One region of the Nocardia sp. NBC_01388 genome, then DNA from elsewhere that is predicted to be linked to it. Evidence: riboswitches for the same ligand, from Rfam matches in the RefSeq annotation. Region 1 holds a riboswitch; each other region holds the start of a gene.
The links. Region 1 has a riboswitch for cobalamin ahead of OG716_RS24580 (CbtB-domain containing protein). Riboswitches for the same ligand answer to the same signal wherever they lie in the genome.
Positions count from the first base shown of each region.

Region 2: linked by a shared signal. The riboswitch ahead of OG716_RS41405 (HoxN/HupN/NixA family nickel/cobalt transporter) and the one ahead of OG716_RS24580 (CbtB-domain containing protein) in region 1 are both predicted to bind cobalamin.
Region 3: linked by a shared signal. The riboswitch ahead of metE (5-methyltetrahydropteroyltriglutamate--homocysteine S-methyltransferase) and the one ahead of OG716_RS24580 (CbtB-domain containing protein) in region 1 are both predicted to bind cobalamin.

Region 1 is NZ_CP109553.1:4,983,804-4,987,074, forward strand. Features, by position in the region: gene OG716_RS24565 (TerD family protein) at 1-265, shown strand, start outside; gene OG716_RS24570 (hypothetical protein) at 361-1,107, opposite strand; partial or broken gene OG716_RS24575 (citrate/2-methylcitrate synthase) at 1,180-1,510, opposite strand; cobalamin riboswitch at 1,646-1,795, shown strand; gene OG716_RS24580 (CbtB-domain containing protein) at 1,833-2,042, shown strand; gene OG716_RS24585 (CbtA family protein) at 2,064-2,921, shown strand; gene OG716_RS24590 (histidine phosphatase family protein) at 2,918-3,271, shown strand, end outside.
Region 2 is NZ_CP109553.1:8,761,616-8,764,886, reverse strand. Features, by position in the region: gene OG716_RS41410 (glyceraldehyde-3-phosphate dehydrogenase) at 1-289, opposite strand, end outside; gene OG716_RS41405 (HoxN/HupN/NixA family nickel/cobalt transporter) at 761-1,837, opposite strand; cobalamin riboswitch at 1,928-2,059, opposite strand; gene OG716_RS41400 (hypothetical protein) at 2,101-2,340, opposite strand; gene OG716_RS41395 (helix-turn-helix domain-containing protein) at 2,560-3,271, opposite strand, start outside.
Region 3 is NZ_CP109553.1:4,294,493-4,297,763, reverse strand. Features, by position in the region: gene metE (5-methyltetrahydropteroyltriglutamate--homocysteine S-methyltransferase) at 1-1,581, opposite strand, end outside; cobalamin riboswitch at 1,723-1,918, opposite strand; gene OG716_RS21215 (pyruvate carboxylase) at 2,246-3,271, shown strand, end outside.

The DNA.
Region 1 (3,271 bases):
CATCGTCTTCCCGGTCTCGATCTACGAGGCCGACACCCGCGCACAGAGTTTCGGCCAGGTCCGCAATGCCTACATCCGCGTGGTCGACCGCGCCAACGGCACCGAACTGGCCCGCTACGACCTGTCCGAGGACGCCTCCACCGAAACCGCCATGGTCTTCGGCGAGCTCTATCGCAATGGCGCCGAGTGGAAGTTCCGCGCCACCGGTCAGGGCTACGCCTCCGGCCTGGCAGGCATCGCAACGGATTTCGGCGTCAGCCTCTGACCCCACCCGATCACTGACGGAGTAGCGATTTCGCTACGCCGTCAGTTCGTCCTCCGGGTCATCGGTCTAGTCTTCCGGGTGATTGCAGCCGCGGCTCAGGAGCTGGGCACAGGGCGATCCGGCAGGGCCTCGGGATTCGCCTTCAGGTATTTGAGGCTCTGTTTCATGTAGACGCGGGGATTCAGGTCCAAGTGGTTGGCCCAGTGCGGTTTCGGGTCGCCACGCATGACGGTCCAGCAGGCCAGGGCGTAACCGAACATGGGCTGGGAGAGGTAGCCGAGGCGCTGGGAGTGCCAGCCGCGGCGGGTCTGGGAGAATTGGAAGGCCGCGTTGGCATTGAATACGCCCAGGCCCAGGTAGACCGTTGCCAGGTCGGTGAGCTGCTCGTTGTCGTGGCGGGAGCGGTCGATGCGGCGCTCGCCGAGTAGGCGTTCGTGGGCCAGCTCGTGTGCGACGGTGGCCACCAGTGTCACCGGTGAGCGCATATGCGCCATATCGATGGACACCACCGCGCGCCCGTGTTCCACACGGTAGTGACCGGCTTCTCCGTGTGTGGATCCCGCCAAAAACGCGAGGTTGTCCGGCAGGATATCGGCGTCCGAATGCAGTTCCACGACAATGCGATCGCGGCCGACGCCCATATATCGGCTCACATTGCCGACCAGCGAGCGGATCTCCTGCTCGGTCCCGGTGTAGGCGCCGGGGAAGAAGTCGGGCGTCGGCAGGATTACCGGCGTTCGCAGTGTTCTGGGGCCGAACTGAGCCGCACACCAGCTCATCATCTCTTCGACCCAGAGCCGCTCCAGCTCCCCTACCGGGCACCTGGGCTTGAAAATTCCCACGCCACAGTATGTCCGTGCGGCGGGCAGATTTCCTGTCCAAAAACAGCCGCGGATGTTCGGAATGCGGCGCGGTCAGGCGACGATGGAACGCTGTGGCACGCCGATGTATTCGCTCAGCGGCCGGATCAGCGCGTTGGATTCACCCTGTTCGATGATGTGTGCGGTCCAGCCGGTAATGCGGCTCACGACGAAGATCGGGGTGAACATCTCGATATCGAAGCCGAGCAGGAATTACGCCGGGCCGGTCGGGAAGTCCAGGTTGGGCGGCACCTCGAACGCCTTGACCAGCTCCGGGGACGGAATCTTCCCGAAACACATATTCAGGAAGTTCTCCGCGTACCCGAGGTGCGGAATGCGGGGCGATCGGGTCCAGGCCGTGGCGGCGGCGGTGGTCGGCGGCCAGATCCTGCACCGCGTAACCGCGATAGGACAAAGCGCGCCGACGCCCGGGAATACTTCGCAGCTGCCGATTTTTGCGCGGCCGGATCAGTCAATCTGCGAGAGTTGCGATGACCGGATCTCATATGCTGGCAGCCCGATTGACCAGCACATCAGCGGTTTCGTATGGTTGTGGAAGCGATGATTCGAGGAACCTGGTGCAAACCCAGGACGGTCGCGCCACTGTGAGCACTCCCCTTCGGGCAGGTGCGAGTCAGACACTCGAAGCGCCGTGTAATACCAACGACCGGGGACGCGTACATCCCCGCAAGGTTCAGGAGAGTCTCATGGCTACGTCTTACGTCCCCCAGTCCGGGGTGGAAACACTTTCGCTCCCCACGACGGCCATGTGGCTGGCGGGCACTACTTTGCTGGCGCTGCTCGCCTACTACTTCATCGGCATCGATCAGGGCGCTGTCTCGATCTTCGGCAGCGATATGCATGTGCACGAGTTCGTGCACGACGCTCGGCATTTCCTCGGCTTCCCCTGCCACTGAGCAGGGAAGAGAGTCGACACAATGGAAAAGCGAATCATCTTCCGGGGCCTGCGCGCAGGGGCGCTCGGAGGTCTTCTGGCGTTCCTTTTCGCCCGCGTCCTGGCCGAACCCATTATCAATCGGGCCATCGATTACGAGAGCGGCCGCGACGACGCCCAGATGGCCTTGGACAAGGCCGCCGGCCATCCGATGGCCGATATGGGCACGGAAATCTTCAGTCGCGATATCCAGTCCACTGTCGGTATCGGCTTCGGCATGATCCTGTTCGGCATCGCCATGGGCGCGCTGTTCGCGACCGCCTACTGCGTCTGCGTCGGCCGGGTCGGCAAGCTCACTCCGCGTAATCTGGCGCTGGTGGTGGCCGGTGGCATGTTCCTGGTGTTCTACGGTGTCCCGTTCCTGAAGTACCCGGCCAATCCGCCGTCGATCGGGCATCCGGACACCATCAAGGAGCGCACCGCTCTGTACGTGGCAATGATCGTGATCACCGGCATTCTGCTGCTGGGCGCGATCTGGCTGGGCCGCAGACTGCAAGCGCGACTGGGCAATTGGAACGCGACGCTCGTCGCTGCGGTGGCCTTCGCTGTCGCGATCGGCATTGTGATGGCCCTGCTGCCGTCGCTCGGTCATCTCTCGGCCAACAGGTCCGAGTTCGGCGATTTCGCGACGGAGACGCCGCAACCGCTGACCGATCCGTCCGGTAAGATCGTCTACCCCGGATTCCCGGCCGACGATCTGTTCTTCTTCCGGTTCTATTCCTTTGCCGCCCAGCTGATTCTGTGGACGGTCATCGGGGTCGGATTCGCCACGCTGGCGCCGCGCCTGTTCGGCCGGCAGACCAGCCCCGCACCGATCGTCGCGGCGGCTTCCCCCGTATGAGCGCAGTCACCCGGCTCACACTGCTCTCGCACGCCATGACCGAGGCCATGGCGGCAGCGCGATTCGCCGCTGACGAACCACTCAGCGAGCTGGGCCTGCGCTCCGTACAGAAAGCTGATCACAGCACCCTCCGGGCCGACCTGATCCAGGTCGGCCCGGAGGCCCGCACGGCTCAGACCGCAGCACAGCTGGGCTTGACCGGTAGCACCGAACCCGCACTGCGCGACCTGGATTGCGGCGCCTGGACCGGTTCCGGCATGGGCGATATCGCTCCCGAACACCTGATGGGCTGGCTGACCGATCCGGATCACCGCTCACACGAGGGCGAATCGATCACTACCCTGCTCGAG
Region 2 (3,271 bases), 3.8 Mb from region 1:
CGCGGTAGGCCATGACCAGGCGGCCGAGGTCGATCTTGCACGGACCCAGATCCAGCCCGCTGAGCACCTCGAGGATCGGCAGGGTCTCGTCGATCGACAGTTCCTCGCCCTCGATCTGGCGCGCGAACCGGTGCGTCCGCAGAATGCTGATCACCGATTTGTTCACCAGCGACCGGCTGTGCAGGAGGATGGTCACCCCCTTCTCGCGATAGAGCCTTCCGATAATCGGAATCATCGCCTCCGCCGAGGCTTCGTGAGCGTTCCAGCGGTCAAGATGGTCGTTAGTCAACACACGTCCTCGGGGTTTCCTAGATCTGTTCGACAGTTCGATGCTATCCAGCGGCGCGATGTCACAAAGCCCCGCTACCCCGCTGTGAGGTCGAACAGCCGCGGCCGCGCACGATCATCGGCGAATTGCCTTGGGAGGCATCGCCTGCCGTCACTGTGACGGGTACGTCACATTTGCGGCGTCCTCGCCGCGCTGGTGGCCGCGGCGGGCATCGCGGTCGAAGATCCCCAGGAACTCGCACGGCCGGCCGCCCTCGGCGCCGATGGCGTGCGGCAGCATGGTCGGAAATTCCGCCGACTGATTGGGCTCGATTTGGAGACCACATCGTCGGTGGCGGTCTCGACCAGCTGGTCGAGCGAGGTGTCCAGCGCGCGGGCGAGGGTGACGCAGGGCACGGATGCGTTTGCGCACGAGGCTGTCCAACTCACCTTTCAGGCCGTGCTCGGCTGGACCGGGCTGCGGTCCACCCCTTCAGTCCATAGGTGCTGGAGCCCAGCGCTGTTCGACCTTGGCGATGCGCCAGTAGGCCACGGCCGCGATCCAGGCCAGGACGAACAGCGCGACTATGGCGAATCCGACATTGTTGAGATCGATTCCGGCGATGGCGTCGGTGACGGGATTGCTGAAGCCCGCATCGTCGTGCAGGACGGTGATGAGTTCGATGGAGCCGATGAGCAGGGCCACCGCGATCGACAGACCGGTGATGGTCAGGTTGTAGTAGATCTTGCGGATCGGATTGGCAAAGGCCCAGTCGTAGGCCACATTCATGAACAAGCCGTCGATGGTGTCCATCAGGCTCATGCCCGAGGCGAACAGCAGCGGCAGCACCAGAATCGCGTACCACGGCAGCCCGGCGGCGGCGCCCGAACCGGCGAGAGCGAGCAGTGCGACCTCGGTGGCGGTATCGAAGCCGAGACCGAACAGCACCCCGACGGGGTACATCTGGAACGGCCGCTTCACCCCCCGCATGATCGGACCGAGCAGACGCGCCAGGAATCCGCGCGCCTGCAGCGCGGCTTCGAGTTCCGCGTGATCGAATTCGCCCTGGCGGGTCCTACGGTAGACCCGCCAGATCCCCACCAGGGCAACAATATTGACCAGCCCGATCAGGTACAGGAACGATCCGGACGCCAGGGTCGACACGATTCCCAGATTCTTCCGGGTGGGCGAATCGTCCTCGACGAGCGTGCCGACCACCCGCGCGCCCGCCACCACCAGCCCCGCCATCACGAACACGATGGTCGAATGCCCCATGGCGAACCAGAATCCGACCGCCTTGGGCCGGTGACCGTCGCCCATCATCTTGCGGGTGGTGTTGTCGATCGCGGCGATATGGTCGGCGTCGAAGGCATGCCGCAGCCCGAAGGTGTACGCGGTCAGCCCCAGGCCGACACCGAAGACCTGGGTCCCGATCTGATAGCTGTGCGGTGCGATCGCCCCGAACAGCAGCCCGAACGCCACCGCGTGCATAACGGCGACCACCCCGAGCAGCACCCCCGCCTCGACCCAGTCCCGACGGGTCCAATCGTGCAGGACATGGCGCAGCATTCGCCCACGGACAGCGGGAGTCGTGCCGGATTCCGGCGTGGGCTCGATAGCCATATGTCGCTGAAACCTTCCAGGGCAGCCGCGCCCCCGAACGTAGGGACGTGACAAGGCGAGGTCTGGCTCCCAGCCGAAACTGGACACAGTGGCGCGACCGCACCGGATTTACACCGGTTTCCCGTCCTCATCACGAGTTTCCAGCGGACTATACCGACCGGCCGAAACCCTCCAAACGGGCTGCACAGCTACCTCAGGCGCCGCCCGGCCTAATCCGAAGTCACCGCCAACTGCCCGAACCGATTCACAGCAGCATGGTGGTGCCCATCAGGGCTGGTGAGCACTACCTCCGTCGGATTGGTCAGAGCGATACAGCAGTAATTCCCCCGATCCTGCTGCACGCTGATAGACAACAACCGCTTGTTATTCGCCAGCTGCCATCCCTCCATGCTGTCGTACAGCCCCCGCATGGAAGGGTTTTCGAAGTACACAAGATTCTGCTTGTTCATATCCGGCATGACACTGCTCTCCATTCCAGCAACGGGGCAGTCCACAACACCCCTTCACCCATGGTAGAACGCCACGACAGTCGCTCTGACACAACAGATTTCACAACGGAAATCCGCCGATGATCCGCACCCACGCGGTCGCCGAAACATATCGACGACCGACAGAGCCGTGGCAAGCCTGCTGTTACACAACCGCGCGGCCGGTATATCAGGCCCGCCCTAAGTGGACGGGTAGATGTCGCGGAACGCTTCCCGAACAATGGCCGCGTCGGCTGCCCCGCGGCCTTCGATACCGGAGACCACCTCGGCCACCCGCCAGTAGTTCGACGGAACCAGACGTCCGGATTCCACAGCAGTCAGAGCCACGTCCGCGGCTTCGTCGGGCTTGTCCGCCACCACGAGGGCCAGGCCCAAATCCAGGTTCGCCGAAGCGATTCGACGTGGACGTACAAACGCAGCGCCTGCGAGATCGGCGAGAACATGCCGGGCGTAGGACTCGGCCGCAGGATCGCCGAGCCACGCCAGCGTGGTGGCGACGTAGGCATCCGACTTTGCGGGGTCATACCGGAAGTGATGCTCTGGCCGATCCGGAACGTTCAGCCCGGACACCAGCCTGGCGACTCTGCGCAACGCACCGTATGTGCCCTCGCGGTCGCCGAGCCGTGCCAGAGCGCGGCCCTCCTGAGCAGTGGCCTGTATGAACGCCGAGCTGTCGTCGGGAGCAATGACCTGCGCGGCGCGGGACAGTTCCGCCGCCACCGCGAAGCCACCTCTCGTGAGCTGTTGCCATGCCCGTGTTTCGAGGCACCACGCCGCTATCTCGCGATGCCCCGCTTCGTCTGCGAGCTTCCACGCCAGGTGACCGCGCGCCGCCGCGGCCGGCAACTCCCCCAGGTCGATATGGCAGGTGCTCGCCAGCAGCGAGAGCCAG
Region 3 (3,271 bases), 690 kb from region 1:
ATCGCCGTACAGGATCGGCGGGCGCACGCAGCGGGTGCCGTAGGACTGCACCCAGGCGTTCGCGGTGGCGTGGAAGCCTGTCAACTGTTCGGCGAAGTACTGCACCATGTCATTGCGCTCCGGCTCGCCGTGCACCAGCACGTCCAGGCCCAGCTTCTCCTGTAGCGCAATGACATCGGCGATCTCGGCGCGCATGCGATCGCGGTACTGTTCGGCCGTGATCGTGCCCTTGGTGAAGGCGGCGCGGTCCTTGCGGATCGCGGTCGTCTGCGGATAGGAGCCGATCGTGGTGGTCGGCAGCAGCGGCAGATGCAGCCGTTCCTGCTGCAGCACACGGCGATCCGCGGCCGGAGCGCGGTGGGTGGCGGACTCGCCGAGCGCGCTGAGGCGGGCTCGCACGGTGTCATTGCGCAATCGGGGGTCGGTGGCGCGGGCGGCGAGAGCCGCACGGGCAGCGGCCAATTCGCCGGACACGGCCTCGGTGCCCTCGTGCAGTGCGGTGGCCAGCAGGCGCACCTCGGCGACCTTCTCGGCGCCGAATGCGAGCCACGAGCGCAGCGCCGCATCGATATCGGTTTCCGCCGCAAGCGAATACGGCACATGCAGCAGCGAGCACGAGGTCGACACCACCAGCGCGCCGGTGCTGCCGAGCAGCGTGCCCAGCACGGCGAGCGCGCGATCGGCATCGGTGCGCCACACATTGCGGCCGTCCACCACACCGGCCACGACCAGCTTGCCCGCGAGCGCCGGGATCGCCGCAATGGCATCCACGGTGGCCCCGGTGGTGAGATCCAGGGCTATGCCTTCGACCCCGGTCGCCGCCAGCACCCGCAGAGCCGTACCGGGACGGCCGAAGTAGGTGGCCACCAGCACGGCGGGCCGATCGGCGAGCGCCGACAGCTCCTCGTACACCCGGCTCGCGACGGCGAGCTCGGCCTCGGTCAGATCGGTGACCAGCACCGGCTCATCGAGCTGCACCCACTGCGCGCCCGCCGCGGCGAGCGCGCCCAGCAGCTCGGCGTACAGCGGCAGCAGGGCGTCGATGCGCCGCAGCGGATCGCCCTCGGCATCCTTGGCCAGCTTCAGGAAGGTGAGCGGTCCGATGACCACCGGACGGGCGGGCACACCGAGCTCCTGCGCCTCGCGCAGCTCGGCGAGGATCTTCGCCGCGTTCAGCGTGAACTCGGTGTGCGCGCCGAACTCCGGCACCAGGTAGTGGTAGTTGGTGTCGAACCACTTGGTCATTTCCAGGGGTTCGACCGAATCATTGCCGCGTGCGGCCGCGAAGTAGCGATCCAGCGGATCGGCGATACCGGCGACCCGCGGCGGCAGTGCGCCGAACATGGCCGCGGTATCCAGCATCTGGTCGTAATAGGAGAAGGTGCCGACCGGAATCGAATCCAGTCCGGCCGCGACGAGCTCGGTGAGCTGGGCCCGGCGCAGTTCCGCGGCGACCGCGTGCAGTTCGTCCGCGCCGCTGCGCCCGGCCCAGTAGGACTCGGTCGCGCGCTTGAGCTCACGGTTCGGCCCGATCCGGGGCAGGCCGAGAACTGTTGCGGTGAAAGGGGAATTGTTGGTCACGGCTGTGCTCCAAGTGTTCCATTGCCACTGGTCGACGCCACAGGTGAGCACGAACGCTGGAGTCCCCGAGGGCGCCGTCGACGCGGCGTGCGGGAAATCCGGTCCGTCCACCCAGTCCACGAGGCGGAGACCGCCGGATACGGCGTATCCGGCGCATTCGGCAGGTCTTCGGACTCGCAGGCACCGGCCTCTCGGCCGACCTAGTGGCCGTCGCTTCCCAGGGATGAACCCAGTGCTTCTGACGGCGGTCGTTCCTGCATACCGCTGCGGGACAGTGCCGGATTCTCACCAGCTTCCCTCTCACCTCTCCACTCGAATCGAGTGGAGCGGCTTCGACGCGCGGCGCGAGGGGCGGAGGCTTCCGGCACCTGCACCGGGCGAACCGATTGCACTGTGAGCATATCGGCTCTGTCGAGCCGCCCGGCGCGGGGCGACGGTCCGCTGTTACCGGTGGGTAAATCGATGCGGCTCTGCGGGGCGGCTCTTCACTGCCTTCGGTTAGCAAGGAAGCGAACCCGGACGGCTCTGACCCGTGGACCTCACAGAAACGCATGTTGCCAGGTGATGAACACAAATTCGCAACCGACCGGTCTGTGACTGTGAAGATTGCTGCGAAGATGACTTCGATGCCCGCCGGGCATACCGGGGCAGGTACCTTAGGCGAATGTTCTCCAAAGTCCTGGTCGCCAACCGCGGCGAGATCGCCATTCGCGCATTCCGCGCGGCCTACGAACTCGGCATCGGCACTGTCGCGGTGTTTCCGCACGAGGACCGCAACTCGGTCCATCGTTTGAAGGCCGACGAGGCGTACCAGATCGGGGAGCCCGGACATCCGGTACGGGCGTACCTGTCCATTGCGGAGATCATCAGTGCGGCCAAGTCCGCCGGCGCCGATGCCATCTATCCCGGTTACGGATTTCTTTCCGAGAACCCGGATTTGGCGGCAGCCTGTGCGGCGGAGGGCATCACCTTCGTCGGGCCGTCGGCGCATGTGCTCGAGTTGACCGGTAACAAGGCGCGGGCGATCGCCGCCGCCAAGGCTGCCGGACTGCCGGTGCTCGCCTCCAGTGAGCCGTCCTCGGATGTGGACGAATTGGTCGCCGCTGCCGAGAGCATGCACTTCCCGCTCTTCGTGAAGGCTGTCGCCGGTGGTGGCGGGCGCGGTATGCGCCGGGTCGCCGACAAGGCGCAGTTGCGTGAGGCCATCGAAGCCGCCGCACGTGAGGCGGAGTCGGCGTTCGGCGATGCGACGGTGTTCCTCGAGCAAGCGGTGATCAATCCCCGCCATATCGAGGTGCAGATCCTCGCCGACCAGCAGGGCAATGTCATCCATCTGTACGAGCGGGACTGCTCGTTGCAGCGGCGGCATCAGAAGGTGATCGAGATGGCGCCCGCGCCGAATCTGGATCCCGCACTGCGGGCACGGATTTGCGCCGACGCGGTGGCGTTCGCCAAGGAGATCGACTACAGCTGCGCGGGCACTGTGGAGTTCCTTCTCGATGAGCGTGGCAATCATGTTTTCATCGAGATGAATCCGCGTATTCAGGTGGAGCACACGGTGACCGAAGAGATCACCGATGTGGATCTGGTGCAGTCGCAGATGCGGATCGCGGCGGGGGAGACCCTGGAAGATCTTGGGCTGAGCCAGGATTCGATCGTCATCCGCGGCGCGGCCCTGCAGTGCCGCATC